DNA from 3 places in the Mesorhizobium sp. M1334 genome. Region 2 is predicted to be linked to each of the others. Evidence: predicted binding sites of a transcription regulator. Region 2 holds the regulator's gene; each other region holds the start of a gene.
The links. The regulator LexA, encoded in region 2, represses DNA repair genes until DNA is damaged. The targets are predictions, from matches to a motif close to TGTTCNNNNTGTGTTCNG.

Region 1 (10,233 bases), on a different contig from region 2:
GTAGAACGCCTTGGCACGGTCCTGGTCGAACACTGGAAGCTCGGCAAACTGGATATGCATGATCGTCTCTCCTGCTTGATGGCTGCCGCGCAGCCGCCCACGCGGAAAAGACCATGCGGGCAACCGAAAAGATTCTTCGGTAGTGAGAATCTTTTCGGCGCGGCCGGTCGTCCTTCGTTCATACCAACCAGTCAGGAGACGACGATGAACTATGCGCTCATTCGATATGGTGTGAACCAAGCCGACCTGGACAATAACCGCGCGCTGGTCGAAAAAGTGTTCGAAGCGCTGGGCGAGGCGGCACCGCCGACGGTGCGCTATCTCGTGCTCGAGCTGGACGATGGTTCGTTCGTCCACATCGTCGGTCAGGACGGCGATTCGTCGACGCTGACCGGGCTTGCGGCCTTCAAGGCGTTTACGGAAAACCACGCCCAGCGCCGCTCCACCCCGGCAATGCGATCGCCTGTCAAAGTCATCGGCAACTACCGTATGCTGGCGGATCAAAAAGCCGGGTAGCGCCTGCCATGCCGCTCGCGCAGAAATGGGACGCTACGCCGAAAATGAACAGGGCGACTTTGGAGGCGATGCTCGTCGGGTTGCGGCCAAGGCTGCATCGTTACTGCGCGCGCATGGCCGGCTCGGTGATCGACGGCGAGGATATCGTCCAGGAGGTGCTGATCAAGGCGCTACAGGCGATCGACGGCGGCGCGATGGTCGAACGGCCGGAGCAATGGCTGTTTCGCATCGCCCACAATGCCGCGCAGGATCATCTGCGGCGGCGCAATCGGGAAAGGTCGCGCATGACCGAGGCCGACATGAGCGTCATCGAGGACCCCTCCGGTAGCGCCGACAGCCGGCTCGCCGCCCAGACCGGCCTGCGCTCCTTCATGCAGCTTTCGGTGCCGCAGCGCAGCGCCGTGATCCTGGTCGACGTGCTCGGCCTCAGCCTGCACGAGACCTGCGAAGTCACCGGCGCGACGCTCGCCGCCACCAAGGCCGCGCTGCATCGCGGGCGGGCGCAACTCAAGCTGCTGGCGCTGCAGCCCGAGCAGGCGCTCGCGCCGAGGCTCGACGCCGATGACGAGCGCCGGCTGCGGCGCTATGTCGACCTGTTCAACGCGCGCGACTTCGACGCGGTCAGGGCTCTGATCGCCGAGGACGTCCGGCTCGATGTCGTCAACCGCGTCCGCCTGCGCGGCAAGGCCGAAGTGTCGACTTATTTCGGCAATTACGACCGCGCGACCGATTGGGCGCTGTCGCTGGGCTTTGTCGACGGCCGGCCGGCGATTCTCATCCGCAACCCTGGGGACCCGGACGGCGCCGTGCGCGGCTTCATGCTGGTCGAATGGCGAGACGAGCAGGTCGTCCAGATCCGCGATTTCCGCTACGCACCCTGGTGCTTGCCCGATGCGGAGATCAGTACGATAGAGCGGTGAGGGGCTTGCCGAGATGGCGCGCGGAGGCGACGTGGCCAAGGTTGCGCCACCGAACAAGTCTGCCATCGCCTCGGCCACCAAGCTGAAGGGGTCCGCTTCCGATTTCGGGGAGCGGTATCGTCGCGAAGAGGATCTACGGCCCACAGCCGTCATGCTCGATATAGAGCGGCGCCAGCTTTCGGATCAGGCAGCCTCTTCCTGGTTGACCCAAACGCAATTGCCACATGGCAGCAAGTTCTTAGAGCGGTTCCGGCTCCCCTGGAACCGGTAACTCGCTCTAACTATCTGTTTTGCCGCATTTATGCGGACGCCAAATGATTCCATTTGGCTGCAAAATGCTCTAGCCGATACGCACGCGGCGCGTCACCTGGCCATTGCTCTCCCAGTATGTGTGTTTCTTGGCAATCAAGGGATCGTCCATCGCCGGTTGAATTTGTCCCGTGGTGCTGACCGCGCGCGAGGTCACCGTGTGTTCTCCAGGAGAGGGATTTGCCCAAGCCAGGGACCAAATTTTCCAGGCGTGTTCTGCCTCCTCACTGTGGTCAATGGTCGCTGGTGCCCAAGGCCCCTGGTCGATTTGCACTTCGACCCGGTCGATCGGCGCCCCCCAGGCTGCTCCAACGATGCGGTAATCCGACTCTTTCCGGGTAACCTTCGCAGGCGCGGACTTTATCAGCGCTCGCCCGACTGACGTCTCGGCCCATACGGTCTCGCCGTTGTGGTCCTCCTCCCGGATGGTGACATAGTCACGGGCCATCAGAAGGCTCATGAACCGCGTATCGCGAACCTCGATGCGCTTCAGCCACTTGACGTTGGCGATCCCGTACCAGCCTGGCGCAATGAGCCGTACCGGGAAGCCATTGGGCGCCGGCAAGACGGCTCCATTCATTTCATAGCAGAGGAGATTATCGGGGTTCATCGCGTCGGCGAGCGACATGCTGCGGGCGAAGTTCTGCTGCATCTTGACGTCGCGTATTGCGACCTCGCCTATGTCAGTACCGAAAAAGACGACCTCGATGCCCTTCTCCAGAACGCCGGCTTCCTCGAGGATCGGGGCGAGCGGCGTCCCAGCCCAGCGGGCATTGCCGATGCCGCCGGTGAAAAAGGGAAACCCGTGGTTGCCCGAGCATTCCACTGTGAAAACGACCTCCTGCCGCGGTCGTGCCCTGATGTCGGCGAGCGTCAATTTTAAGGGCTTCTTGACCAAGCCTCCGATCTCCATCGACCATGTCTTCTCGTCGATCGTTGGTCGGTTGAAATGCGAGATGCTGAAGAACTTGTCGTTTGGCGTTATCCAGCTATCCAAATCCTCCCAGACAAGCTGCTTCCGGATACCTACCGGATCGGGATTTTCGGTCGGCTGATCCAGCCATGGAATAACTTCCTCGCTCGGCCGTGTTGGAAAAGCGTAAGCGCTACGCGAGGTATAGAGAGCAGCAATTGCGGCAAGAGCCGCGCTTCCTTGAACAAGAAGTTCTCTGCGCTGAAAATCAGGCATGTTGTTTACCTCCCAATTGATCCGGAACGGGCTGCAACGTGCCTTCGGCCGTAGCCTGATCACGGATAGGCGACACAATGTGAGGTCTGCCCATTCGGAAGTATCCGGAGGGCTCAGACAATCACCGACGCAAGTCAGGCATGTGAAGCGTTGGACGAAACTCTGGCTCGCGTTTCGCATGCCAAGAGTGCGCCTTTGAGAAGGAAGTGTCCACAACTTGGACGGGACATGATGATGATTGCAGCATTCTATGCCGATTTCCGGTCCTGCCAAATCGTTGCTGCTCGGATCGCTGCCGAACGCCCGCTTCTGCGTCATTTCGGGACCTTCGTGGGTTCTCGTCGAACCAGTGTTTCCTGCCGGCCGGTGGGTTGGCCGTGCGGCCGGCACCACCCTGATCGCTTGGGGCGGTGCAACGCTTTTGGTCTGACGACCAGAGCCGCCTCGTATCTCGCATTTGCAGGAACGATACCTCCTGACGCAAAGTGCATCGCACCGCCCCAGCCAGGCCGGCTCACAACGCGTCGGGGCGGACCGGCGGTGACGTCAAGCTTACGCAGGCATTCAGGCGTCGAGGAACTTTGAACCCTCGCGTCCGTTTACCGGCTATCACGTCTGGAAGTTCCGCCATGAATGTCAGCGATGAAAGGACTGTATCGCTTTGGGCGGCAACCGAAGTTGCGCCTGAGGCGGTTCCGCTCGAGCGGAGTGAACAGGTCGATGTCGTGGTCGTCGGGTCTGGCATTGCCGGACTGTCGGTCGCCCACGAACTGGCGATCGCCGGGCAAAAGGTGGCGGTGCTCGATCGCGGCCGGATCGGAAGCGGCATGACGGCACGCACCACCGCGCATCTGTCGTCGATCTGCGACGACTATTTTTCGGAACTGATCAAATTGCGCGGCGAGGAACTGGCGCGGATTTACTACCGAAGCCAGTCGGCCGCTATCGACCGTATCCAATCGATCCAGGAAGCAGAGGGTATCGCGTGTGATTTCCGCCGCCTCGACGGCTTTCTGTTTCCGGCGTCAGGCAGAAGGGAATCCGTCATCGAGCGCGAACTGGGCGCCGCTCTGAAGATTGGTGTCGACGTCGAGAAAACCGCAGGCGTGCCGTTTGCAGGCTTTTCGGATACGCCCGTCCTTCGCTACGCCAATCAGGCGACATTTCACCCCCTCGAATATCTCCGCGGGCTGGCTGCGGGCATTCGCGCGCGCGGCGGCATGCTTTATGCGGAGACCATCGTCGACAAGGTCGCGGAGACCGACGGCGGCGTCCGCGTAAGCACGGTCTCGGGCTTTACCGTGTCTGCCAGATCGGCCGTTGTCGCCACTAATTCGCCGATCAACGATCGGGTCGCGCTCCACACCAAGCAAGCGCCGTATCGGACCTACGCGATGGCGTTCGAGATCGCGCGCGACGTTTTGCCGGATGCACTCTATTGGGACACGCTGGATCCCTATCACTACGTTCGCCTGCAGCCTGGTGAAGGCAAAACCGACTTTCTGATCGTCGGTGGTGAGGACCACAAGACAGGGCAGGCCGACGATGCCGACAACCGCTTCGCGGCCCTGGCGGACTGGATCAAAAAATTGGTGCCCGATATCGGCGCGGAAACCAATCGATGGTCCGGGCAGGTGATGGAGACCGTCGACCATGCCGGGTTCATCGGCCGCAATCCCGGCAACCGGCATGTCTTCGTGGTCACCGGCGATTCCGGTCAGGGCATCACCCATGGGGTTGTTGCCGGCCAACTGATTTCCGACCTGATCCTGAAGGGGGAAAGCCCTTGGCGGGAACTTTACGAACCCTCCCGCAAGACGGCACGCGCGATCGGCGACTATTTGGTGGAGAATGCGACAGCGATCAGGAGTTTTGCCGAGTATGTCGCGCCTGGCGAAATCGATTCCGCCGATAAGCTGCGGCCGGGAGAGGGCGCTATCGTGCGCGAAGGGCTTACCAAAGTCGCGGCTTTTCGCGATGAGGACGGCACGCTCCACAAGCGCTCGGCCGCATGCACCCATGTCGGCTGCCACGTTCATTGGAACTCATTGGAACGCTGCTGGGACTGCCCCTGCCACGGCTCGCATTTTGCCGTCGACGGCACGGCTTTGAACGGGCCGGCCGTATCGCCCCTGGCTCCTGTCAGATAATTCTTTTTCGCCCCCGCCGCGCAACTCACAATTCCTTCTCGGCCAACTCCCGAAATGCGTCGGGAACCGACCGCTGTAGTCCGAGCGCGACCGAGGCGTAGCCGACCGCCTCCCAGCCGAAGCGGTCGCGGATCTTGTCGATGGCGCGATCCGCGATCCAGCGCGCCGCGCCCTTCCGGGTGCCGGGGCGGCGGCGGTCGTCGTCGAGCCCGAGCGGCAGCTCCAGTTGCAGCCCGGCATGCTGCTCCAGATGCGATACGGCGATCGCCAGCAGCGAGATGGTCTTTTCGTGCGGATGGTCGATGAGCACCTTGCGCACCAGCGCCTCGGCGATTTCGGCCAGCATGGCGGTTGCCGAAATCGGCTGGTCGAGCGTGACCGAGCGCGTCACCGAGCGCAAATCGGCAAAGCGGACACGAACCGTCACCGTGCGGCCGGGCCGGGATTTCGCACGCAACCTGGTGGCGACCCTGTCGGCCAGATGCAGCAAAGCGGGGACGAAGACCTGCTCGTCGGCCGGTTTGCGGCCGAGCGCCGATTGCGCGCCGGCCGAGCGCGCCCGGCGCTGCGTCTCAAGCTTGCGCGGATCGCGGTTCCACGCCAGCGCGTTCAGTTTCTCTCCCGCCGCCGGCCCGAGCAGGCGCTCCAGCGCGCCACTGTTGGTCTTCGCCAACTCGCCGATGGTGTTGACGCCGATACCGGCCAGCCGCTCCCTGGTGACCGGGCCGACACCCCACATCAGCTCGACCGGCAGGTGGTGCAGGAACTCCAGCTCGTGGCGCGGATCGACCACCACCAGCCCGTCCGGCTTTGCGACCTGTGAGGCGATCTTGGCCAGATGCTTGGTGCGGGCCACGCCGACCGAGATCGGCAAGCCGAGCTCGGCCCGCACGCGGCGGCGTATCTTGCCGGCGATCTCGGCCGGCGAGCCGAAGAGGTGGGTGCAGCCGGCGACGTCGGCAAAGGCCTCGTCGATCGAAATCCGCTCGACCACCGGCGTGAAGTCGCCGAGCACTTTGATTGCCGCATCGCCCAACCGCTGATAGTCCTTGAAATGGCCGCCGACGAAAATGAGTTGCGGGCAGAGTTCCCGCGCCCGCCGTCCCGGCATGCCGCCGCGCACGCCGAACGCCTTGGCCTCATAGGATGCGGCAAGCACTACCCCGCCGCCGACGGCAATCGGCTTGCCGCGCAAGGCCGGGTCGAGCAATTGTTCGACCGAGGCATAGAAGGCATCCAGATCCGCGTGGAGGATGTTGGCTTCCATCCGACCCGTTCGCCCGCGGCCGCTCGAACGCCGCATTGTCTCGAGTTGTGATAGGAACATAAAGAGAACATTGCCGGCGGATTGTCAAGCAGCGGAAGCTGCCGCTGATGACGAGCGGGTGCCAATGTTCAGCCGCGCAGCCGGTCCCGGGCCTGCATCAGCGCGAATCCCAACAGGTTCTCGCCGCGCCACAGCAGCGGGTTCACTGCCCTCTCGTCATCCGCCGCAAGACCAATGCCCCACACCCGGTCGACAGGGCTGGCCTCGGCCAGCACCTTGTCATGCGTCGACAGCAGATAATCGCGCAGCGCCGCATTCTGTCGGAGCTTCTGAAAGCTCCCTTCGCAGACGATGCGATATTTGTCGGCATCCCATTTGGTGCCATCGAAGCCGCTCACCTGACGGCCAAGCTGCTTTGCCTGCTTGGGGCTCGTCGCCCTGAGGATTTGCGTTGCCGTCTGAGCATCACCGAACAGGCGAGCCTTCTCGGCCATCATCCAGTGTTCGGCAGTCGGATAGCTTAGGCCATTGATGGTAAAGGGCGCATGCCACCACTGGCTGAAGCACGACGCGGTTATGCGGCCGTCCTTGGACGGCTGATGGCCCCAGAAGAACAGAAACTTCCGCCGGGGCTTTGCGCGAAAGGCTTCTTCAAGCCAGGGTAGGTCGTAAATCATGGGCGGATTAAGCAAGGCGAAAGGCCGGCTTGTTGTCAATCCATCCAGAGGGATAGCGAAGATGAGCGGTCGGCGCTGAATGCGATGAAATGCTGATCTACAGCGCCATCTTGTAGCCTAGATGACTGGCGGTGAACCCGAGGCGTTGGTAGAAAGCGTGCGCCTCCCGTCGTCCTTTATCCGTGGTGAGTTGGACGAAGCTGCAATTGCGCGAACGGCACACTTCAATCGCCCATTCGATCATCAGCTTGCCGACGCCGCGCGAGCGCCATTGCCGGGCGACGCGAACGCCTTCGATCTGGCCGCGCCATGCGCCTTTCCTCGAAATGCCTGGAAGGAAGCTGAGCTGCAGCGTTCCGACCACTTGCCCGGCCTCGACGGCCACGGCCAGCAACTGGTTGGGATCGGCATCGATTGCGCTGAAGGCATCGAGATAGGATGGCGCAAGCGGCGTGGATGGGTCTTCCCGGTCTGCGCCGAGCACATCGTCGGCAAGCATTGCAACGATCGCCGGCAGGTCGGGCGCTTGCGCGCGACGGAATTCGATCTCGCTCATCGCGCGAAGACATACGGTGCGACGTCGGCGATCGCAATATCCGTTTTGACTTGCAAGGGAGGCCCGCGCGCCTTCAGGTGCTCTCGAGCCCCCAGAGGCGGTGGCCGTAGCGGCGGAAGAAGCGGGCGAAGAGGCGCTGCTGTCTGGCACGGGCGAGGTCGGCGGCGCGCCTTTCCTGCCGCCAGCGCGGCATGTTGCGGAACATCGACAGGAAGCAGGCGGCGTCCTCGAGTGCCTCCTCGGCTGTCTGCGCCGGGCGGATCGCCGCCAGGAACAGAACGCGGCTCGGCTTCATCTGGTCAATCGCCACCTTGCGCTGGCGATGGCCCTGGCGCGCCTTGCGGATGCCGTCCTGGCGGATGGCCGCGAAAGCGGCAAGCATGGCCGGGCTGTCGCCGCTATAGCCGCAGGCATGGGCGAACTGGGCTGGGTTCATCGTCGTTCCCTTGCTGCCGGCCAGCCGCGGTTCTGGGGCTCGTGCCGGTTCCAGCCCGCATGAGATATAAGCATAACTCAAATAATAGAACAAGTGAAACTTTAACGTTGATGTAAGCGGAACCGACTCGACTCCGCCTCTAAAACCGATAATGATGTGGAACAAAGCAGGAACAATGATGGGGATGGCTATGGCATTGGCGGGCAAGGAAGCGACGATCGCCGATGTCGTCTCGATTGCCGTCGAGTGCATCGATTGCGGCCGTAACAGGTGGTGGAAGCCGGCCGAGCTCAAGCGGCATGGGGTGAGGCCGGAGACGCCGCTATCAGCGCTTTCGGGGCGCCTCATCTGCAAGGCTTGCCGTGCCGATGGCCTGCCGGGCGCCGCCGTTTCGATCCAGGCCGCCTTCATCGACGACCGGCAACGGGTGCGCGCCGAGGCGCGCCTGCTCAACGGTCGAGAGCCGGAGCAGTCCAAGCGGGCTTGAGGGGCGGAACTTCCTTCTCCCACAAGGGGAGAAGGGAAAACCCTCCTCAATACCCCAGCAGTTCCTTGAGCGGGATGACGCGGAAGACGTTCTTGATGGCATAGCGGTTGAAGGTCAGCGTCTTGGGCGGATTGTACTGTTCGACGATCAGTTCGGCGGCGGTGCGCTTGACCAGCTTCTTGATGAAGGCCTTGCCGTTTTGCTCGTTCTCTTCGGGCAGCGTCTCGATCACCACATGGTCGCCGGGCACGGCGTCGCGGCCGCCGCAATAGATCATCTCGCCGGGCTCGTAGCGCGGCACCATCGAATCGCTCAGCACGTGCAGCGCAAACACATTGCGCAGATGCCGGATCCCCGGCGGCCGCTGGACATAGCCGGCCGGTTGGCCGTTGAAGGTGAAGTCGCCATCGTCGCCGCCGACGGCGGTGCCGAGAAGCTGGATGTCCATCGGTCCGGCGGGCAGGGGGCCGGGATCGGTGACGATCTCGGCATCGGCGACCGGTCCGGCATCTTCGAGGAAGACGACCTCGCCCTTGCCGAGCGCCACCGGATCGACGCGCAGGAAAGCGGCGGTCTTCAAAAGGTTCTCGGTCTTGGGCAGGTTGCGCCCGGTTTCCCAATTGCCGACGGCAGCGACGTCGGTGTCGTTGTGCTCGGCAATGTGACGCATCACCAGGCCGCGCTGCTTGCGCGCCCGGCGGATCGCCGCTCCGACCTTGATCGACAGTGCAGTTTTCGCCATGGCTCCCATCTGAGACATAAGATTCGGTTTCGTCTATGCAAGAATCGCTTGCATTATGATTTGAGTTATGCTTTTATGTGGGCATGCACAAGTCGCTTCACCAGCTTTCGGTCCTTAAATCCGCCGTTCAGCGCGCCGGCGGCGCTGGCCTGGAGGCGGTACCGCAAACGATCGCCAAGGCCATGCATGTGCCAACCCTTTCCCCTTCGTCGCGGCTGTCCTCCTCCCCGGCCGGGACGATGCCCGAGGCTCGCGCCTCGGTTCCGGCAGCGCAAGCGGCCGGAACGGCTGGAGCCGTTCCCCTCACGGCTCCGGCCACGAATTACCCGTCGACCGGCAACGCGGATGCCGCGGTTTCCTGGATCCGTACCGAAGACGGCACGGTCATCGCCTTCGACAAGCGGACGGGCAAGGCAGTCTCCGGCGCAACCAGGCAGGCGGCCGAGATGAAGCTCGATCGTAGCAGGCCACGCGAAGGCTGATCGGCTTTCCAGCCTGAGAGCCGGCGAAGCCGGCGCACACACAACCACCCTTGCAGGGAACAAAACATCATGGCCGCCCGCTATTCCGCCTCTGAATTGGAACAAATCGAGAACTTGTTGATGAGCGGGCTGTCGGCCGCGAAGATCGCCACCCGGCTCGGTACGCAGCGTGGTAGTCCGGTCTCACGCGCGGCCATCATCGGCATCGTCCACCGCACGGCCCCTTTGCGCGCCATCGGCCTTGCCAGGTCCAAGGGCTGGTGTGGCGGCCGGCATGGAAAATCGGCGCCAGAGCCGTCGAACCCCGCCAGCCAAGCACGGGCGGTACCGGCCGAGCATCACTGCCGCCCTGCAAGGCTGTCGGCCAGGCTGGCGCCGCCGGCCTGGCAGCCGGGTCCGGCTCGGATCACCGGGTCCGATGGCGAGCCGCTCGAAATGCCGGCGCCGCGCCCGATCGCCGCCGGCGGCCGCCAGCCACATTTCGCCGCGATGCGCTTCATCG
Region 2 (10,233 bases):
TTGTATTCCTCGCAAGGCACGGCGAAGCACATATGCAGGAAGTTGGCTGCGAAATTCAGCTCGTTCTTCGGATAAATGAACGGCTGGCCGATGTGGTATTTGTACGCCATCGCCGCGATTGTCGGCATCTTGGCGATCAGCCGCATTGAGGCGACCATGCGTTGATACGGATCCGAGATGTCAGTGGAATCGTGATAGAAGGCCGACAGCGCGCCGACCACGCCGCACATCACCGCCATCGGATGCGCATCACGGCGGAAGCCGGTGAAAAAGCGCGACATCTGCTCATGCACCATGGTGTGGCGCGTCACCCGGTAGTCGAAATCGTCCTTCTGCGCCTTGGTCGGCAGTTCACCATAGAGCAAGAGATAGCAGACTTCGAGGAAGTCGCCGTGCTCGGCCAATTGGTCGATCGGGTAGCCGCGGTGCAAAAGAATGCCGGCATCGCCATCGATGAAGGTGATTTCCGATTCGCAGCTCGCCGTCGACGTAAAGCCGGGATCGTAGGTAAAGACGCCGGCGGTGTTGTAGAGCGAACCGATGTCGATGACGTCAGGTCCTACCGAACCACTTCGGATCTTGAATTCATGGGTTTTGCCGCCGAGCTCCAGCTTTGCCGTCGATGCCTGGGTTTTGCCGCCAAATTCCATTTTCGTCGCAGGTTCGGTCATAGCAAACTCCTTTTTGTTTCCTCAGGCCGGCAAAGGCAAAATATCTGAACCCAACACGTCAAAAGCATCGGACTATGCACATTTTGCGCCCGCAATTGTATCTGCGCGCCAGATTAGGCCAAGGCCCAATGTTGCACTGCGAAACACACCTTTCAATGCCAATCTTCTTGGGCCAGTTCGCTAATCGATTTGATCAGCGATCCGCGCCAGGCTTTCCTCGCGGCCCAGCACGGCAAGCACATCAAAGACACCTGGCGAGGTACTTTTGCCGGTGAGCGCGGCGCGCAAAGGTTGGGCCACAGCGCCGAGTTTATGGCCGCCGGCCTGCGCGTAGTCGCGGATCGCGGCTTCAGCCGAGGCGGCAGACCAGTCCGAAACCGTGGCCAGTGCGGCATGAGCGCCCCGCAGGATCGCGCGCGCCTCACCGCTGAGCAGCGCCGCCGCCTTCTCGTCGACCGGCAGCGGCCGCTCGACGAACAGGAATGCAGCCCCTTCAACAAGTTCGACCAGCGTCTTGGCGCGCTCCTTCAGGCCGGGCAAAGCGGCCAGCAGTTGCGCCTTGCGTCTGTCGTCGAGGCGGGCGGCGATTGCCGGGCCGCCTTCGAGATAGGGCAGAGTGGCGATGAAGATGTCGAGCAGCGCCGCGTCGTTCATCCGGCGCATATGCACGCCGTTGAGCGCCTCGAGTTTGGCGAAGTCGAAACGGGCGGCGCCCTTGTTGACATCGCCAATGTCGAACCATGCGATCATGTCGGCGATCGACATGATCTCATCGTCGCCGTGGCTCCAGCCAAGCCTCGCCAGATAGTTGAGCAGCGCCTCCGGCAGGTAGCCCATGGCGCGATAGGCCTCGACGCCAAGCGCGCCGTGCCGCTTCGACAGCTTGGCGCCGTCGGCACCGTGGATCAGCGGGATATGCGACATCGACGGCACCTCCCAGTCCATGGCCTGGTAGATTACGGTCTGGCGTGCGGCGTTGGTCAAATGATCGTCGCCGCGGATGATGTGGGTGATGCCCATGTCGTGATCGTCGACAACGACGGCATGCATGTAGGTCGGATTGCCGTCCGAGCGCAGAATAATGAAATCGTCGAGATCCTTGTTGGGAAAACGCACGTCGCCCTGGACGCGGTCATGCACCACCGTCTCGCCGTCTGTCGGCGCCTTGATGCGGATCGCCCCCTTGGCGCCGGGCGGCGCCTCCGACGGGTCGCGGTCGCGCCAGCGTCCGTCATAGCGGGGAGGCAGCCCCTTGGCCCGTGCGTTCTCGCGCATTGCTTCCAGCTCGGCAGGCGTCGCATAACAATAATAGGCCTTGCCCATGCGAACGAGCTCCTCGGCCACCTCGCGATGGCGCGGCGCACGCTCGAACTGCGACACCGGCTCGCCGTCCCATGTCAGGCCAAGCCAGGAAAGCCCGTCGAGAATGGCCGCGGTTGCCGCATCGGTGGAGCGCTCGCGGTCGGTGTCTTCGATGCGCAGCAGCATCGTGCCGCCTGTGTGCTTGGCATACAGCCAGTTGAACAGCGCCGTGCGCGCGCCGCCAATATGCAGATAACCGGTGGGCGAGGGGGCAAAACGGGTGACGACCTTATCGGGCATGGAACTCTCAGGCGGGCCAAGGAAGTGGGTTTGCGGACTTTCGCGCGTTGCGCGTTCATGTAGCATAGGAGGTCGAGGGCGCAAGGGGCAGACCCGATGGCTGTGCGAGGCCGTGGTGCGGGCGAGGGCGAGGACGCTGGCAGCGGCGTCAGCGAACGCTTGCTGTTCGCCGCTCCCCTGCCTGTCCTGCCGGCACCGGCATTGCTGCCCGCTCCGCGCTTCGATGCTCCGTCGCTGCCGGCCAGCGACCTAGCAACGGTTCCGGTGCCTGCGTCCGAGCCCATCGTGCGCCTACGCCGGCGTTTCCGCCTCCCGTCACCGTCCCGCATCCGCAACAGCGTAACCTCGGCAGCCGGCCTGGAACTCGACCGTGGCGTCGCCTTCCTGCTGGTGCCGGTGTTCCTCGCATGCGGGGTGGTCGTATATTTCGCGCTGTCGGCGGAGCCAGCCTTTCCGCAGCCGATCGCAATCGTGCTCCTCGCGGCCCTTTGTGCCGTCATGTCGCGGTCATGGCCCAGAACCCGCCTGTGCTTCATGGTGGCGCTGCTCTGCGCGCTTGGCGTGCTTGCCGCCAAGTTCGAGACCTGGCGTGTCGGGACGCATGTGCTCGGTTCTGAAATCTCGACGCGGCTGACGGGTCGCGTCGTATCGTACGAACCCATGGCTAGCGGCCGCATCAGGCTGACGATCGATGTGATCTCAACCGCCAGGCCGACGCTGCGCTACATGCCGGAACGGGTCCGCATTTCGGCGATGAAGATACCGGCTGAGCTGGCCGCTGGTTCCGAGATCGCCGGCTATGTGCGGTTGCTGCCGCCGACCGGCCCGGTGCGGCCCGACAGCTATGATTTCTCCTTCGACAGCTATTTCGCGGGCATCGGCGGCAGCGGCTTCTTTCTCGGGAATCCGAAAGTCGTGGCGTCGGGCAGCATGCCGCTTGCCGCGCGGCTTTCTTCCGCGATCGAAGACGCGCGCGAATCCATCGCCGACCATATCCGCAGCCGCATCGGCGGCGCCGAGGGCGAGATTGCTGCTGCGCTGATCGTTGGCGTGCGCGCCGGCATTCCCGAGGAGATCAACGAAGCGATGCGGCGTACAGGCATCTACCACATCATCTCCATCTCGGGGCTGCATATGGCGTTGGTCGCCGGCACCATCATGGCGCTGCTGCGCGGTGCCTTTGCGCTGTTTCCCGACTTCTCATCGCGACGGCCGGTCAAAAAATATGCCGCCGCCGCCGCGCTTTTTTCGATTGCGGCGTACCTCGTCTTTTCCGGCATTGTGGTGGCGGCCGAACGCAGCTTCATCATGCTGGCGGTGATGCTCATCGCCGTGCTGTTCGACCGGGCCGCGCTCACCATGCGCAATCTGGCGATCTCGGCCATCGCGGTCATCGTAGTGTCGCCGCACGAGGTGGTCGGTCCGAGCTTCCAGATGTCCTTCGCCGCGACGGCGGCCCTTGTCGGCGCCTATGCCGGCTGGTCCGATTACCGCACCGGCAGGGCCACCACGCCGCCGCCCCGGCGATCGCCGCTACGCTTGGCCACTCGAAAGGTCCTGCTGGGCATGGGCGGCCTGGCGATGACCTCGATCATTGCAGGGAGCGCCACGGCGCTTTTCGCCATATGGCATTTCCAGCGCGTAGCGCCGCTCAGCCTGTTCGCCAATCTGGCCATCATGCCTATCGTCTCACTGGTCGTCATGCCCTTTGCCGTGCTCAGCGCGCTGGCGATGCCGTTCGGCGCGGATGGGCCTTTCCTCTACGTGATGGGCAACGGGCTGACGGCGATGATCGCCCTGTCCGGGTGGATCTCCGAGCGCTCGCCGATCGATGCGGTCGGACTGATTTCGCTGAGATCTGTCCTTTTGGTGACGATCGCCCTCGTCATTGCCAGCATGGCGACGACCTGGTTGCGGCTCGCGGCAATTCCTTTTGCGCTCGCTGGCTTGCTAACGACAACGCAGACGCGCGTACCCGACGTATTGATCTCGGAGGACGCACGGCTGGTCGCGCTGCCGATCGGCAGCGGTGAGCTCGCGGTCAACCGGGCACGCCCGAATGAGTTCACCATCGACAACTGGAAACGCGCGCTCACATCAGAGGCTATCGTCGCGCCGGAAACACCTGGAAAGAACGATCCGCAATTCGACATTGCCGATCCGGCCGACCTACCGCCGGGCATGCCGTTCATTTGCACGGACGGTCTCTGCCTCGCCAGGCATCCATCCGGCGCGATCATTGCGCAAGCCAAGGACCGCGATACCGCACGGCCAGCCTGCGCCTTCGCCAGCTTGATCGTCATCGACGACGCCACCGCCCATAATCCCTGCTACTACGACCGGCTGGTCCTCGTCGTCACCAAACGGCAACTGGCGCGCGCGGGAAGTGCGGCCGTCTATTTCGATCCACAAGCGGCAACACGCGCCGAAATCCGCTTCGCCGTCGAAAAATCATACCGGCCCTGGCACGTGCAGCGGAAATTTTCACGCGCGGCGCGCGGCCTGCCGCCATACCGCAGGGCCGACAATCCAAAAGCCGGCACCAAGGGCGCAACTCAGTAGCGGCGGATCAGCCCAACGAGCTTGCCCTGCACCTTGACCCTGTCTGGTCCGAAGATGCGCGTCTCGTAGGCCGGATTGGCGGCCTCCAGGGCGATCGAGGCGCCCTTGCGGCGGAACCGCTTCAGCGTCGCTTCCTCCTCGTCGACCAAGGCCACCACGATCTCACCGGGGCTCGCCGTATCGGCGTTGCGGATGATCACCGTGTCGCCGTCGAAAATGCCAGCCTCGATCATCGAATCGCCTTTGACCTCGAGCGCATAATGCTCGCCGCCCATGATCATATCCGGCGGCACCGAAATCGAATGCGTCTGGTGCTGGATAGCATCGATCGGCACACCAGCGGCGATGCGGCCCATTACCGGGATCGAAACGGCGGCGACGACATCATCGTCATTGCCGGCTGCAGGGACGCGCGACGATGTCGGCTTGCCCTGCCGAGGGGCACCTTGCCCAAGACTGCCCTGGATGACACTCGGCGAGAACTTGCGTGCCGCATTGAGGCCGGGGGCGATCGAGTCAGGCAGGCGTAGTACCTCCAGCGCACGGGCCCGGTTGGGCAAACGGCGAATGAAGCCGCGCTCCTCCAGCGCCGTAATCAGTCGGTGGATTCCGGATTTGGAAGCCAGGTCGAGCGCTTCCTTCATCTCGTCGAAGGAAGGTGGGATACCGCTTTCCTTCAACCTTTCGTGGATGAACATAAGCAGTTCGTGTTGTTTGCGTGTCAGCATAGCGACCCCCAACAGAATCAGAAAACAAACCCAGAACAGACACTATCTGTTCCAGTTGTGTTCCGCAACTGTTTAAAGTTTAATGAATACGTTAAGGCTCGGGAAACAAACGACGTCCCCTACCGGCGTACCGTATTTTCGCCGCCGCGAGCCTCATCGCCTTGATTCTGCTTTCGTTTGCGCCCTTCTGGCGTCCCGGAAGGGCGCATTGGCATCGGCCGTCCGCCGGCAAAGGGCACGGAAGTGAACCCCTATCGAATGTGCGGTTTGGTCAATGCACCGTGAACGAAACGAACTCAAAGCGCCAACCTCGGGGTTAAGTCCCGGTTTCCACCGCCTGCTGCTTCTCGCCGGTGGAGCCTTGCTACGCGCTACCCGGTAATGGAAGAACAGTTGATGCGTGTCCGGCGTTGCGTTGGATTTTGGGGGAGCAGGCAAATCATGACGGGAATTCCCGATCTCGTGGCCGTAAAGGCGATGGATGCCGCGGATCCGCTGGGCGCGATACGTGACCGCTTTGTGCTGCCGCAAGGAGTGATCTATCTCGACGGCAATTCGCTAGGAGCTGCTTCACGTGCCGCTTTCGATGAACTGTACAAGGCCGCGACCGAAGAATGGTCGCATGATCTCATCCGCGCATGGAACACGGCCGGCTGGTTCAACATGCCGCTTGAACTTGGCGACCAGCTCGGGCGCCTGATCGGCGCCGCGGCCGGCCAGACGGTGGTCTGCGACACGACGTCGGTCAACATCTACAAGCTGTTGCACGCAGCCATGGCCATGCGACCGGAGCGGCAGGCCATCGTCGCCGAGGGCGATAGTTTTCCGACAGACCTCTACATGGCGGAGGGTGTGGTTTCGACGCGAAAAGATGCGCTGCTGCACCTCTCGGGGGTCGACGCGCCGACCATTGAGGAGCTGATCGACGAACGCACCGCCGTGGTGCTGGTCAACCACGTCAACTACAAATCGGGCGAACTGCGCGACATGCCGGCGCTGACGCGCAGGGCCCAGGAAGCCGGGGCGATGATCGTCTGGGATCTCTGCCACACCGCCGGCGCGATGCCAGTCGAACTCGACAAAGCCAACGCCGATTTTGCCGTTGGCTGCACCTATAAATATCTGAATGGCGGCCCGGGCGCGCCTGCCTTCATCTATGCGGCTGAGCGGCATCTTTCCGATATCCAGCAGCCGCTCACCGGCTGGTGGGGCCATGCACGGCCCTTCGCCTTCGAGCCAGGCTATGCGGCCGGCACCGGCATCCGCCGGTTTCTGTGCGGCACCCAGCCGATCCTTTCGATGCGCACGCTGAAGGGCGCGCTCGACGTCTGGGACGATGTCGACATGACTGCGGTGCGCAAGAAGAGCATCGCACTGGCCGATCTGTTCATCGAGCTTGTCGAGGCAAAGTGCGGCGCTTACGGGCTAACGCTCGAAAGCACGCGCGACGGGGAAAAACGCGGCAGCCAGATTTCATTCATGCATGAGCATGGCTACCAGATCATGCGCGCGCTGATCGAACGTGGTGTGATCGGCGATTTTCGCGCGCCATCGACCATGCGCTTCGGCTTCACCCCGCTCTATGTCGGCTATGCCGATGTCTGGCAGGCCGTCGAAGTGCTTGAGGACATCCTGCGCACCGGTGCGTGGAAGGATGCGCGCTTCGCCATCAAGGCGGCTGTCACTTGAGATTCATGCGAGAGCTGGAATCGTGAGGCTGGCGACGACGCGCCGCGCGATGCTCGCGGCTAGGTTGCAAGGCCATATTGCAAGGGAGGGCGCCGGGTGTTCGAACGTCACATTGCCGATTGGGACAACGCCTATGCCAACGGCGCCAACATAGCCGGCAGCGATCGCTGGCCGGCGGCCTGGGTCGAGCCCGCGCAGGTTTTCCGCGAGGCGCTTTCGACCGAGGGCAGGGCGCGGCTCGACCTGGCCTATGGCGATAACCCACGCAACCGGTTCGATCTTTTCCTGCCGGCCACCAAGCCGAAGGGGGTCGTGGTGTTCGTCCATGGCGGCTACTGGATGGCATTCGACAAGAGTTTCTGGTCACATCTTGCCGCGGGCGCTGTTGATCGCGGCTATGCAGTTGCCATGCCGTCCTACACGCTCTGTCCGCAGATACGCATTGGCAGCATCGTCAAGGAAGTCGGCGCGGCGATAGGCAAGGCGGCGGCGATGGTCGCAGGGCCGCTGATGCTGACCGGGCACTCGGCCGGCGGCCATCTTGTTAGCCGGATGGTTACCAGGACGACGCCGCTGGCGCCCGAAGTGGTCCGGCGCGTTCGTCACGTGGTGTCGATCTCGGGGGTGCATGATTTGCGCCCGATCATGCGCACCGGCATGAACGAGACGCTGGCGATCGATGAGGCCGAGGCGCAGGCCGAAAGTCCGGTGCTGCTGCGCCCGATGGAAAAGGCCCGCCTGACCTGCTGGGCCGGCGGCGGCGAGCGCGCCGAATTCCTGCGCCAGAGCGCGTTGCTGGCCAACATCTGGATCGGCCTGGGTGCCGCGACCAGCTCCGTAGTCGAGCCCGACCGGCATCATTTCAACATCATCGACGGTTTGGCCGATCCAGACCATCCGCTGACCCGGACCTTGATTTCGGAGTGAGGCAGGTTCAGCGTAGCATCAGCACGTCGCAGGGGGAGCCCGCCGCCGCAGCAGGCGCGAACGGCGCGCGGACGATCAGCCCGTTGGCATCGGCCAGCATTTTCAGCATCGAGGAGTCCTGGATGCCGAACGGCGTCGCCACGAGCGCACCAGCGTCGTCTGTGACAACAGCCCGCACATAATCTTGCCTGAGATCGTTGGCCGGCATGGCAGCACCGAGCCGTGCCCGACGGATATCCTGCTGAAAGGCGCGGCCGCCGAGCCGTGCCAGCAGCGGCTTCAGGAAGAGCTGAGCGCAGACCAGGCTCGCCACGGGGTTGCCGGGCAGGCCGATGCAGCGAACGTCGCCCAGCCGCCCGAACATCAGCGGCTTGCCCGGTCGCATGGCGATCTTCCAGAAATCGAGCGTCATGCCTTGCCCGGTCAGCACGTCATGGACGAAGTCGTGGTCGCCGACCGAGGCACCGCCCAGCGTGACGATGACGTTCGCGCCAGCCTTCACGGCCTTTTCAACCAATGCCGCGATCGCCTCCCTGCGGTCCGGCGCGATACCGAGGTCGAGCGCCCGCGCATCGACCGACTGTGCGGCGGCAGCGACACCATAGGCGTTAGAGGAGATGATCTGGTCGGGGCCAAGCTCGCTGCCCGGCGGCAGCAATTCGTCGCCGGTGGCGATGATGGCGACCAGCGGCCGTTTGACCACGCCGACCTCGGGGTGATTGGCCGATGCCGCCAGCGACAAGGCGGCCGAATCGAGCAGGCGGCCTTTGGGCAGCAGGACATCGCCCTTGGCGAAATCGAGCCCAAGGCGGCGGATGTTGCGCCCCTGCACCGTCGGCTCTGTCACTTCGACGCTGCCGCCGCCGAGGTCGCGGACGTTCTCCTGGATGACGATAGTGTCGGTGCCTTCGGGAAGCGGCGCGCCGGTAAAGATGCGCACGGCCTGCCGCTGCTGCACCGTTCCGGCAAAGCCGCGTCCGGCCGGCGCTATGCCGATCACCGAAAGCCTTGCGGGTAGGGACGCGATGTCAGCCGCCCGCACGGCATAGCCGTCCATGGCGGAGGCGTTGAACGGCGGCTGGGTGCGGAGCGCCACAACCGGCTCCGCCAGCACGCGGTCGGCGGCATCCAGCAGCGCGACACGTTCGCCCGGCAGCGCAACTGCTCCGTCCAGCAGGCGCTCGAGCGCCTCGGCAACTGGGACCAGCGCCATTAGCGGCCTGCCTCGGTGGCCCCGGTGATCTTGTAGTCGCCGGATTTACCGCCGGTCTTTTCAACCAGCCTGATGCCGGAGATGACCATGGCGCGGTCGACCGCCTTGGCCATGTCGTAGATGGTCAGGCAAGCGACCGAGACGGCACTCAAGGCCTCCATTTCAACGCCGGTCTTGCCAGTGACGCGGGTCAATGCCGTCACCTTCAGGCCGGGCAGTGCGACGTCCGGCTCGATATCGACAGATATCCTGGTCAGCAGCAGCGGATGGCAAAGCGGGATCAGCTCATGCGTCTTCTTGGCCGCCATGATGCCGGCAATGCGCGCGGTGCCCAGCACGTCGCCCTTCTTGGCGTCGCCGGCGAGGATCACGTCCAGCGTCTCGGGCCGCATCGCGACAAAACCTTCCGCGACTGCCGTGCGCACCGTCTCAGCCTTGTCGCCGACATCGACCATGTTGGCTTCGCCCTGCGCGCCAAGATGGGTGAGGGCGGGCGCCATCTCAGACCGCCTCTGCCGGCGCCTTGCCCGTCAACAGCAGGCGCGTTGCCGCAGCCACGTCCTGCTGACGCATCAGGCTCTCGCCGACCAGAAAAGTGGCGATGCCGCTCCGCTCCAGCCGGAGGCAATCGTCATGCGAAAAGATACCGCTCTCGCTGACCAGAAGGCGGTCGGCCGGCACAATCGCTGCCAGCCGTTCCGAGGTCTCCAGGGTAGTTTCGAAGGTCCGGAGATTGCGGTTGTTGATACCGATCAGCCGCGACGACAGCTGCAGCGCGCGTTCCATTTCAGCCTCGTCATGCACTTCGACCAGCGCGTCCATGCCGAGCCCGAAAGCTGTC
Region 3 (10,233 bases), on a different contig from region 2:
CGGCAGTGGGTCCGGCAGGTGTTGTCATGGCGCGCTCCTCGTGAGCCCCCGCGGCAACATAGAGCCGAAGCTTGCCTGGTCCAGTCACGGCTGAGTGAGGCTGCCAAAAGTCCCTGCACGACGACCGTGACGCCCGGCGCCGCACTGTCGTTAAATTTTGGTCCTTTGTGGCAATGCTAAATGCACGCACCACAATGTAAAAAGAAGTTACCGGGCTATGCCTCATTCGGGCCATCTGGCGAACGAGAATGGCCATTTGGCGGGAAAAGAATGCGTGATTGAGACGAAGGAATACGCCCCATGACCTTTCCCTCCCCGCTTCTGGCAAGTGGGTTCGCCCTCGCCGCTATGGCTTTGCTGGCGCTGCGGTTCACTGCCTTCCCCGCCTTCAAACGATCGTTGATCAAGATCCGCGTCAACCGGCACCCGCCCGCAAACACCAAGGTCTGAGGAAAGATCATGGACGTTCAGGACATCATCAACACCGTCTCCCAGAAATCCGGTCTCAACCAGGCTTTGACGGAAAAGATCGCCGGCACGATTTTCTCGGTGCTTGAACACGAGGCGGAAGGCACGACCCTGTCCAGCTTCTTTGCCAAAATCCCGGGAGCCGACGCCCTGGCCAAGCAATATGATGTCATGGCTCCCGGCGCGGCTTCCGGTGGTGGCCTCCTGTCCTCGCTGGAGGGCGCGCTCGGCGGCGCTCTCGGCGAAAAGACCGGCGCGCTGATCAACGGCGTCGCCATACTCAAGGCATCAGGCCTTACGCTCGCACAAATCAGTCAGGCCGGCACGATGCTGGTCCAGCAGGCCGAGGCAGCAGCCGGCCCGCAGCTAACCAATGAGGTCCTTGCATCGGTACCCGACCTGAAAGGGCATCTCGGGCTCTGAAGGAACTTCTCTATTTCGGCAGCGTATAGGCCATTACATAATCGCCCGGCTTGGTGCCGACCGAGCCGTGGCCGCCGGCAACGATGACGACGAACTGGCGTCCGTCGGCTACCGTGTAAGTCATGGGTGTCGACTGCCCGCCGGCAGGCAGCCGCGCCTGCCAGAGCTGTTTGCCGGTCGTCAGGTCATAGGCGCGCACATAGTCGTCGACCGCCGCACCGAGGAAGGCGACGCCGCCGGCAGTGATCATCGGCCCGCCAATGCCGGGAACGCCGACCTTGAACGGCAGCGGCAACGGCGTCATGTCGTAAACGGTGCCGTTGCGATGCTTGTAGACGATCTTGCCGGTCCGAAGGTCGGCACCCGCCACATAGCCCCAGGGCGGCGCCTGGCAGGGAATGCCGAGCGGCGACAGGAACGGCTTCAATATCACCGCGTAAGGCGCACCCTCATTGCGGTTCAGGCCTTGTTCGCTGCCCTTGGTGTCACCGGGCGGCGGCACGTCGGCGCGCGGCACCAGTTTGGAGATGAACGCCAGGTATGTCGGCATGCCGAACATCACCTGCCGGACCGGATCGACTGCCACACCGCCCCAGTTGAAGGTGCCGAAATTGCCGGGGTAGATCAGCGAGCCCTGCAGCGACGGCGGCGTATAGCGGCCCTCATAGCGCAACTTCCGAAGCTCGATCCGGCAGGCCAGCTGGTCGAACATGGTAATGCCCCACATGTCGGCGCCGGTCAGCGGTTTCGGACTGAAGCTCAGGTCCGAGGTCGGCTGTGTCGGCGAGGTATGGTCGCCCTCGATCGCGCCGCCAGGTGCTGGCACTTCCTTGACCGGAACGATCGGTTCGCCACTGCGCCGGTCGAGAATATAGAGATCGCCCTGCTTGGTCGGCCCGACCAGCGCCGGCACCACGCCACTTTCCGTGGTGATGTCGACCAGCGTCGGCTGCGCCGGCACGTCCATGTCCCAGAGATCGTGATGCACGGTCTGCCGCACCCAGCGAAATTGTCCGCTGTTGAGATCGAGCGCGGTGATCGACGAGGAGAATTTCTCGTCATTGGCGCTGCGCCCAGCGCCGAGCTGGTCCGGCGTCTTGTTGCCGAGCGGCACATAGAGCAGCCCGAGCTTCTCGTCGGCGCTCGCCGTCGACCACATGTTGGGCGAGTTGTGGGTATAGGTCTGGGCCGGCGGCAGCGGCGTCGTCTGGTCTGGATTGCCGGAATCCCAGTTCCACAACAGCGCCCCTGTGTCGGCATCGTAGGCACGGATGACCCCGGACGGCTCCTGCGTCGAATAATTGTCGTTGACCGCGCCGCCGACGATGATCTTGTTGGCGACGATCAGCGGCGCCGAGGTCGAATAATAATAGCCGGGCTTCGGATATGGCATGTTGGCTAGCAGGTTCAGCGTGCCACCCTCGGCAAATGTGGGGCAGACCTGGCCATTCGCCGCATCGAGGGCGATCAGCCGAGCGTCGGACGTCGGCAGGTAGATGCGTGTGGCGCAGGGCTGGCCGGCGGCGATCTTGGCGTCGGCATAATAGGACACGCCGCGGCAGGTCTGGTGCTGGCGGTCCTTGTTGAGCTTGATCTGTGGATCGAAGCGCCATTTCTCCTTGCCGCTTGCGGCATCGATGGCGATGGCGAAATTATGCGGCGTGCAGATGTAGAGCGTGTCGGCAATCTTCAGCGGCGTCACCTGATAGGTCGTCTCGCCGATGTCGTCGGGCCCTTTCACGTCGCCGGTTTGATAGGTCCAGGCCGGCTGCAGATTGGCGACGTTTTCCGGGGTGATCTGGTCGAGCGGCGAATAGCGCTGGCCATAGGGCGTACGGCCGTAATAGTGCCATTCGCCGGGCGGCACATTGCCGCCGAGATCGGCCGTCGGCGTCACCTTGTCGGTGTTGAGTTGGCCGGCAATATCCTTCGGATCGGTCGTCATCGAATAGCCGGCGACGCCGAGCGATGCCAGCACGGCGAGGATAAGCGGCGCGCGTCCGTCGGGACCGGTAAGCCCGCGCCGCGCCCATGGCGTCAACAGCCATAGCGCGACAAGCACGATGATGCCGCCGCGCGGGCCGAGCTCCCACCAGTCGAAGCCGATCTCCCAGACCGCCCAGGCGAGCGTGCCGAGCACGATCGCCGCGTAGAGCCACAGCGCGGTGGATCTGCGCCTGTAGAGCAGCCAGGCCGCGACAAGGAAAGCTAGACCGGCGATGACGTAATACCAGCTGCCGCCCAGCGTCACGAGCCAGATACCGCCGCCGCCAAGCGCCAGGCCGATGAGGAAAAGGATCAGGGAGGTGATGACCACAGCCAAGACGGTGCTCCTTCGACTGGTGCGCTCCGCGACGCGTCCATGGGCAACCCGGCATTGCGCTCCTGCCCCGAGCACAACTTTCTCCGGCCCGCCTCCCCTGTCAAGCAAGCTCGGCGTTTTACGGCGCCGGCCCTCGGCAAGCCCGGCGTTTTGGTTAGCAGACCCATTCAGATTGTGAGTCTACCGACCGGACAGAGAACAAAACGGAGACGCTTCTGGCCTTTCGCTGCCGAATCACTACATTCGGGGAGAGATGTCCGGCTTTTCGGAAGACATGCCCTTTTTTGACGAACCGAACGCGCGGCCTGTGGCCCCGTCGGGCATTGCCGCGCGCGCCATGGCTGCCCGCAGCAACCAGAACAACGCGCCCGATTATCTCAACGGCCTCAACCCCGAGCAGCGGCTGGCGGTTGAGACCACCGAAGGCCCGGTTCTGGTGTTGGCCGGCGCCGGCACCGGCAAGACGCGGGTGCTCACCACCCGCATCGCCCACATCCTTGCCACCGGCAAAGCCTTCCCTTCGCAGATCCTCGCCGTCACCTTCACCAACAAAGCGGCGCGCGAGATGAAGCAGCGCATCGGCCTGTTGATCGGCGAAGGCAATGTCGAGGGCATGCCATGGCTCGGTACTTTCCACTCGATCGGAGTGAAGCTGCTGCGCAGACACGCCGAGCTGGCCGGGCTCAAATCCGACTTCACCATTCTCGACACCGACGATGTGGTGCGCCTGATCAAGCAGCTCATCCAGGCCGAAGGGCTGGACGACAAGCGCTGGCCGGCCAAGCAGTTCGCTCAGATGATCGACGGCTGGAAGAACAAGGGCCTCGGTCCCGCCGACATCCCCGAGGGCGATGCCCGTGCCTTCGCCAACGGCAAGGGCCGCGAGCTCTACACGGCCTATCAGGAACGGCTGCAAACGCTGAACGCTTGCGACTTCGGCGATCTATTGTGCCACCCGATCCGCATCTTCCGCGCCAATCCGGACGTGCTGAAGGAATACCACAAGCGCTTCCGCTACATCCTCGTTGACGAATATCAGGACACCAACACCGCGCAATACATGTGGCTGCGGCTGCTGGCGCAGCGGCCGCAATCCTCCCCCCTTGAGGGGGAGGTGCCCGCGAAGCGGGCGGAGGGGGTTGCCGCAGAAGGCACCGCCACGGGGTCGAGCACTGCCGCTCGGACCCCACCCGACCGGGCTTTGCCCGGCCACCCTCCCCTCAAGGGGGAGGGAAGCCCGCGCCTGTCCACCGTAAATATCTGCTGCGTCGGCGACGACGACCAGTCGATCTATGGCTGGCGCGGCGCCGAGGTCGACAATATCCTGCGCTTCGACAAGGATTTTCCCGGCGCCACCATCATCAGGCTGGAGCGCAACTACCGCTCGACCGCGCACATCCTCGGCACCGCCTCCCACCTCATCGCCCACAATGAGGGCCGTTTCGGCAAGACGCTGTTCACCGAAAAGATCGCCGAGGACGACGAGAAGGTGCATGTCCACGCCGCGTGGGATTCCGAGGAGGAGGCCCGCGCCGTCGGCGAGACGATCGAGGCCTACCAGCGCCAGAAGCACAATTTGAACGATATGGCGATTCTCGTCCGCGCCTCCTTCCAGATGCGGGAATTCGAGGACCGCTTCGTCACACTCGGCCTCAACTACCGCGTCATCGGCGGCCCGCGCTTTTATGAGCGGCTCGAGATCCGCGATGCGCTGGCCTTTTTCCGCGTCGTCGCGCAAGGCGCCGACGACCTCGCCTTCGAGCGCATCGTCAACGTGCCGAAACGCGGCTTGGGCGAGGCCACCATCCGCCAGATCCACGACACTGCACGCGCGCTGCGCATCCCGATGCTGGAGGCGGCGGCAAAACTTGCCGAGAGCGACGAGCTGAAGCCGAAGCCGCGCGCGGCACTGCGCGAGGTATCGGCCAATTTCGAGCGCTGGCAGAAGGCGCTGGAAACCACGCCGCACACCGAGCTCGCCGAGACCATACTGGAGGAGAGCGGCTACACCGACATGTGGAAGAACGACCGCTCGGTTGAAGCGCCCGGTCGGCTCGAGAACTTAAAAGAACTGATCCGCTCCATGGAGGAGTATGAATCGCTGCGCTCCTTCCTCGAACATGTCGCCTTGGTGATGGACGCCGAGCAGAACGCCGAGCTCGACGCAGTCAACATCATGACGCTGCATTCGGCCAAGGGCCTCGAATTCGAAACCGTGTTCCTGCCCGGCTGGGAGGAAGGCCTGTTCCCGCACCAGCGTTCCCTCGACGAGGGTGGCCGCTCCGGCCTGGAGGAGGAACGCCGCCTGGCCTATGTCGGCCTGACCCGCGCCAAGAAGAACCTGCATCTCTGGTTCGTCTCCAACCGCCGCATCCACGGCCTCTGGCAATCGACCATTCCCTCGCGCTTCCTCGAAGAACTGCCGGAAGCCCATATCGAAGTTTCCGAGGGCGGCAACTCCTATGGCGGCTACGGCAATGCCTATGGCGGCGGCTCGTTCGCCTCCGGTCGCGGTGGCCAAGGGGCAGGCAGGCAGAACCCCTATGGAGCATCGCGCTTCGATAACATCGGCGGCAACAACGGCGCCGAGAAATCCGGCGCTTTCTCCAGCACCTATGCGACGCCGGGCTGGCAGCGCGCCCAAGCCAACCGCACCGAGGCGACCGACCGCAATTGGGGCACGCGCTCCGGCCACCAGGTCGAGCGCATCGGCTATGGCGAAACCGACTCCGGCTACGGCGCCGGCCGCACCTCGATCAAGGGCCGCACCATCGACGGCGAGCTGGTCGCCAAATCCGTCGCCGACACGCCGTCCCCCTTCAATGTCGGCGACCGCGTCTTCCACCAGAAATTCGGCAACGGCAACATCTCGGCCATCGAAGGCAACAAGCTGACCATCGACTTCGACAAAGCCGGCCAGAAACGCGTGCTGGACGGGTTTGTCACGGGGGTGTGAGACCGCCGGTCACCGATACCGCGCCTGGTTCCACTTATGGCCGAGCAGCGACAGGATGATGATCAGGCCGTTGAAGAACTGGACGTAGAAGCCGCTGAGGCCTGCCGCCACCACGCCGGTCTGGATGAAGGAGACCGTGACCGCGCCGATCGCGCCGCCGACGACCGTGCCGATGCCACCCCAGGTCGGCGTGCCGCCGACGAACACCGATGCCAGCACCGGCAGCAGGTATCCGTCCCCCGCCGTCGGCCACCAGGTGAAGTTGATCATCACCGAAAACGTGCCGGCGATCGCAGCCCCGATGCCGACGAAGACGAACACTTTTACCCGCACGCGCTTGACGTCGATGCCCATCTGCTGGGCGCTATCGGGATTGTCGCCGACCACCTTGACCTGCGCGCCGAAGCGATGGCGGTTGTAGAGCAGCGCCGACAGCACGACGAAGCCGATGGCCCAGAAGATCTGCACCGGAATGCCGTAAAGCTGGCTGGAGAAGATCTTGTAGGCCCAGCTGTCGGCAAGGCCGGTCAGTGCCGTCGACCTGCCCTCGTTGATGATCTGGATCAGGCCGCGCAGCAGGAAATTCATGCCGAGCGTGGCGATCAGCGACGACAACCCGCCATAGACGACCAGGGAGCCGACCAGGAAGCCGAGCAGCATGCCGGTGACCATTGCGGCGGCGATGCCGAGGAACGGGTCGTAGCCGGCCTGCACGACCAGCGCGAACACCCATGAGGCAAAGCCCATTGTCGCCGGAAACGACAGGTCGATCTCGCCACAGGTGACGACGAAGACCAGCGGCACAACTACGAACAACGCCACCGGCAGCGTGGTCAGCACGGAACTGTAAAGATACCAGGTGGTGAAGACCGTCGGATTGGCGATCATGAACACCGCCATCATAACGATGAACACGGCCAACGTGCCGAGTGCGGCGCGGTTGTCGAGGATGAACCCGCGCAACCAATTGTCGGACGGGTGTCGCCACTCTTTCCCGGCGGCTTCGCCATGCGTGCCGCCGAGGGGGCTCTGCAGATCGGGTTCCATGGTCTTGCTCATCGTGCCGCCCTCCCCGCATCGGCCACGTCGTGCAACCCCGGCAATCCGCTGGGGTGGGCGACGTCTTCCATGAAGTTGATCAGGTCTTCGGCCGACTTGACCTCGCTGCGGTCGGCGGTGAGCGCGACCTTGCCGCGGTCGAGCACCACGAACCGGTCGGCGATGTCGAAGACGTGGTGAATATTGTGGCCGATGAACAGGATCGACCGCCCGCTCGCCCGCACCTGGCGCACGAAGTGGAAGACCTTGGCGGTCTCGGTCAGCGATAGCGCCGTCGTCGGTTCGTCGAGGACTATCAGCTCCGCCTTCTTATAGATGGCCCGCGCGATCGCCACGCCCTGGCGTTCGCCGCCCGAGAGCTGGCCGACGATCGACTGTGGCGTGAACACTTTCGAAGTGAAGCCGATCTCGCGCATCAGCCGGCTCGCCTCCGCGATCTCCTTGTTGACCTTCAGCCAGCCAAGCCAGCCGGTGAGTTCGCGGCCCATGAAGATATTGCGCACGATGGTCTGCTGCACGGCGAGGGCTCGGTCCTGGAACACGGTCTCGATGCCGGCGTCGCGCGAGCGCGCAGGACTCCATCCGGTCACCGGCTTGCCGCGGACGAGAATCTCGCCGCTGGTCGGTTTGACCACGCCGGACAGGATCTTGATCAGCGTCGACTTGCCGGCGCCATTGTCGCCGATCAGGCCGACCACCTCGCCGCGATCGACGCTGAGATTAACCCCGCCCAGCGCATAGACCTGGCCATAGGACTTGCTGATGTCGCGCAGTTCTATGATGCGTTCGGCCATGGCGATCCTCGCTTGATTTTCGCGTGCCGGTCTTTTCGCCGGCGGTCCCGCCGGCCGGGCTCGATCCCGGCCGACGGCTTGGGAGGTCAGCGCAGCGCCTGCTTGGCGAGCTCGGCGACGATCTCGTAATTCTGTGGCGTGACGAAGCCGGCGCCGGTGTCGACATTCATCGGCGCAAGGCCGAGCACCACCTGCTGGCAGAGGCTGAGGATCGGCAGATATCCCTGCAGGAACGGCTGCTGGTCGGCTGTCAGTTGCACCCAGCCGCCCTTGAAGCCCTCGACGATCTGCGGGCTGGTGTCGAAGCCGAAGTTGAAGATATCGCCAGGCTTCCTGCCCGCCGCCTGCATGTAAGTCGGTACGTTGCCCAGCATCTGCCCGCCGGGATAGCCGACCGCCTTGACGTCTGGATTGTTGAGCAGTGCCGCGGTGATCACCGGAATTGCCAGATTGGGGTCGGAAGCCCATTCGCCGCTTGGCGGCGAGGAGAGCTGTATGACCTCGACGCCCGCCTCTTTGAGCGCGGCGACTGTGCCGCGTTCGCGCGCGCCGCGGCTCTCGTTCTCGAACGGGCCGATCATGATCGCCTTGTCGCCGGCCTTGAGCCCGGCCAGCTTGACCGCCTCGGCGCCGAGCGCGCGGCCCTGCTGCTCCTGCTGGGCGCCGACATAGCCGCCGCCGAACGCCGCCGTGACCGTCGGCACCGGCACGTTCTGGTACATCATCTTGATACCGTCCTTGTGTGCCTGTTCGGCCAGCGGCATGATCGCGGCGTCGCCGGGGTGGCCCATCATGGCGATGCCTTGGGGCTTGACCGCGACAGCCTCGCGCAATTGCTGCACCATCTTCTCGACATCCCACTGGGAAAAGATGTAGTCGACCTTCGGCCCAAGATCGGCTGCCGCCTGCTTGGCACCATTATAGACGATCGTGCCGAAGGCATCTCCCTCTGCCCCGCCGACGAAGAAACGGATATGGACATCCTTGCACCACTGGGCATCGAGCGCCTGCGCCGGCAAGGTCGAGAGTGCGGCGGCGAGTGCCATCGCGGCCGCCGCGACGGTCGAGCGCAGAACTGTCCTTCTCATCGTAATGCTCATGCACTTATCCTCCCTTTGTTCCCTCGCTAGCCGAGGGGTTTTGACGATCGCTTCGGCAAGGCGCCGCAATCTTTCCCTGGCCGGCACCTCCCGCCGGCCGAGTTCTCACACCGGGTTCGGCAGGTAGCTCGCGCCTCCCCGGCATTGTTGGAGATAATCCAGCGCACGCGCCTGGCCGGTGATCTCGAGATCGCCGCGATAGACCGGGTCGTGCCAGCCCTCGATGTCGATGGCGCCTTTGTAGCCGGCCAGCCGCAGCTCGCTGATCACCCTTGTCCAGTCGCTGTCGCCGAAACCCGGCGTGCGCATCTGAACGAACGGCAGGCGGCCGAACACGCCATGTTCGCGGATCACGTCCCAGCGCACGGTCGCGTCCTTGCCATGGACGTGGAAGATGCGCGGCGCCCATTTGCGGATCTGCGGGATCGGATCGATCAGATAGACCAGCTGATGGCAGGGCTCCCACTCCAGGCCGAGATTGTCGTCCGGCAACTCGTTGAACATCAACTCCCAGGCGTCCGGATTGTGGGCGATGTTCCAGTCGCCGCTGGTCCAGTTGCCGTCCATGGCGCAGTTCTCGAACGCGATGCGCACGCCCTTGTCGGCGGCACGCCTGGCCAAGGGTCCCCAGACCTCGCGGAAACGCGGCAGGCTGTCGGGCAGCGGCTTGCCGCGAATGCGGCCGGTAAGCCGCTGACCATATTGGCGCCGAACAGATGCGCGTTGTCGATGATCGTTTCCCACGCCTGGAGCACGCCGCGATCGATCTCGCCGCTCTCCAGCGGATTGCCGAACACGCCGATCGACGAGACGACGACATCGGCGTCGCCGATCGCCTCGCGGATCTCGCCCGCCAGCCGCGGAATGTCCTTGCCGCCCAGCGTCTGCCAGAAGAACGGCTGGATGCTCTCGAAGCCGAGCGGCAGGATCTGCCTGACATAGGCGGCCGGGTCGTCGAGATTGGCCCGCACCATTGTGCCAATCCTGATGTCGAGCAGCGGGTTTGGCATCATGATCCTTCCTGTGCAGCGATGGCGACCCGGCGCCCGGTCTCGGCGCTCTCGATCGCAGCGAAAACCATGGCCAGGCTCTTGATGTTGTCGGCGCCGC

Region 1: dinB (DNA polymerase IV) is a predicted target of LexA. The motif match lies at 6,404-6,421, and genes of this name have one in related genera.
Region 3: NKH17_RS08545 (ATP-dependent helicase) is a predicted target of LexA. The motif match lies at 3,409-3,426, and genes of this name have one in related genera.

What each region holds. Positions count from the first base shown of each region.
Region 1 covers NZ_JAMYLM010000030.1:19,772-30,004, forward strand. The annotation lists gene NKH17_RS29675 (VOC family protein) at 1-60, opposite strand, end outside; gene NKH17_RS29680 (hypothetical protein) at 205-516, shown strand; gene NKH17_RS29685 (sigma-70 family RNA polymerase sigma factor) at 525-1,436, shown strand; gene NKH17_RS29690 (sulfite oxidase) at 1,777-2,934, opposite strand; gene NKH17_RS29695 (FAD-dependent oxidoreductase) at 3,564-5,084, shown strand; gene dinB (DNA polymerase IV) at 5,110-6,351, opposite strand; gene ybiA (riboflavin biosynthesis intermediates N-glycosidase) at 6,480-7,028, opposite strand; gene NKH17_RS29710 (GNAT family N-acetyltransferase) at 7,126-7,584, opposite strand; gene NKH17_RS29715 (hypothetical protein) at 7,658-8,020, opposite strand; gene NKH17_RS29720 (hypothetical protein) at 8,205-8,507, shown strand; gene NKH17_RS29725 (XRE family transcriptional regulator) at 8,554-9,258, opposite strand; gene NKH17_RS29730 (hypothetical protein) at 9,333-9,731, shown strand; gene NKH17_RS29735 (GcrA cell cycle regulator) at 9,801-10,233, shown strand, end outside.
Region 2 covers NZ_JAMYLM010000012.1:129,381-139,613, forward strand. The annotation lists gene gltA (citrate synthase) at 1-671, opposite strand, end outside; gene gltX (glutamate--tRNA ligase) at 852-2,273, opposite strand; gene NKH17_RS20715 (ComEC/Rec2 family competence protein) at 2,370-4,835, shown strand; gene lexA (transcriptional repressor LexA) at 4,829-5,563, opposite strand; gene kynU (kynureninase) at 6,005-7,252, shown strand; gene NKH17_RS20730 (hormone-sensitive lipase) at 7,349-8,179, shown strand; gene NKH17_RS20735 (molybdopterin molybdotransferase MoeA) at 8,187-9,392, opposite strand; gene moaC (cyclic pyranopterin monophosphate synthase MoaC) at 9,392-9,892, opposite strand; gene trpC (indole-3-glycerol phosphate synthase TrpC) at 9,894-10,233, opposite strand, start outside.
Region 3 covers NZ_JAMYLM010000003.1:297,826-308,058, forward strand. The annotation lists gene NKH17_RS08525 (dienelactone hydrolase family protein) at 1-28, opposite strand, end outside; gene NKH17_RS08530 (hypothetical protein) at 301-450, shown strand; gene NKH17_RS08535 (hypothetical protein) at 460-891, shown strand; gene NKH17_RS08540 (glucose/quinate/shikimate family membrane-bound PQQ-dependent dehydrogenase) at 902-3,214, opposite strand; gene NKH17_RS08545 (ATP-dependent helicase) at 3,468-6,170, shown strand; gene NKH17_RS08550 (ABC transporter permease) at 6,180-7,229, opposite strand; gene NKH17_RS08555 (ATP-binding cassette domain-containing protein) at 7,226-8,023, opposite strand; gene NKH17_RS08560 (substrate-binding domain-containing protein) at 8,110-9,123, opposite strand; partial or broken gene NKH17_RS08565 (sugar phosphate isomerase/epimerase family protein) at 9,229-10,133, opposite strand; gene NKH17_RS08570 (Gfo/Idh/MocA family protein) at 10,133-10,233, opposite strand, start outside.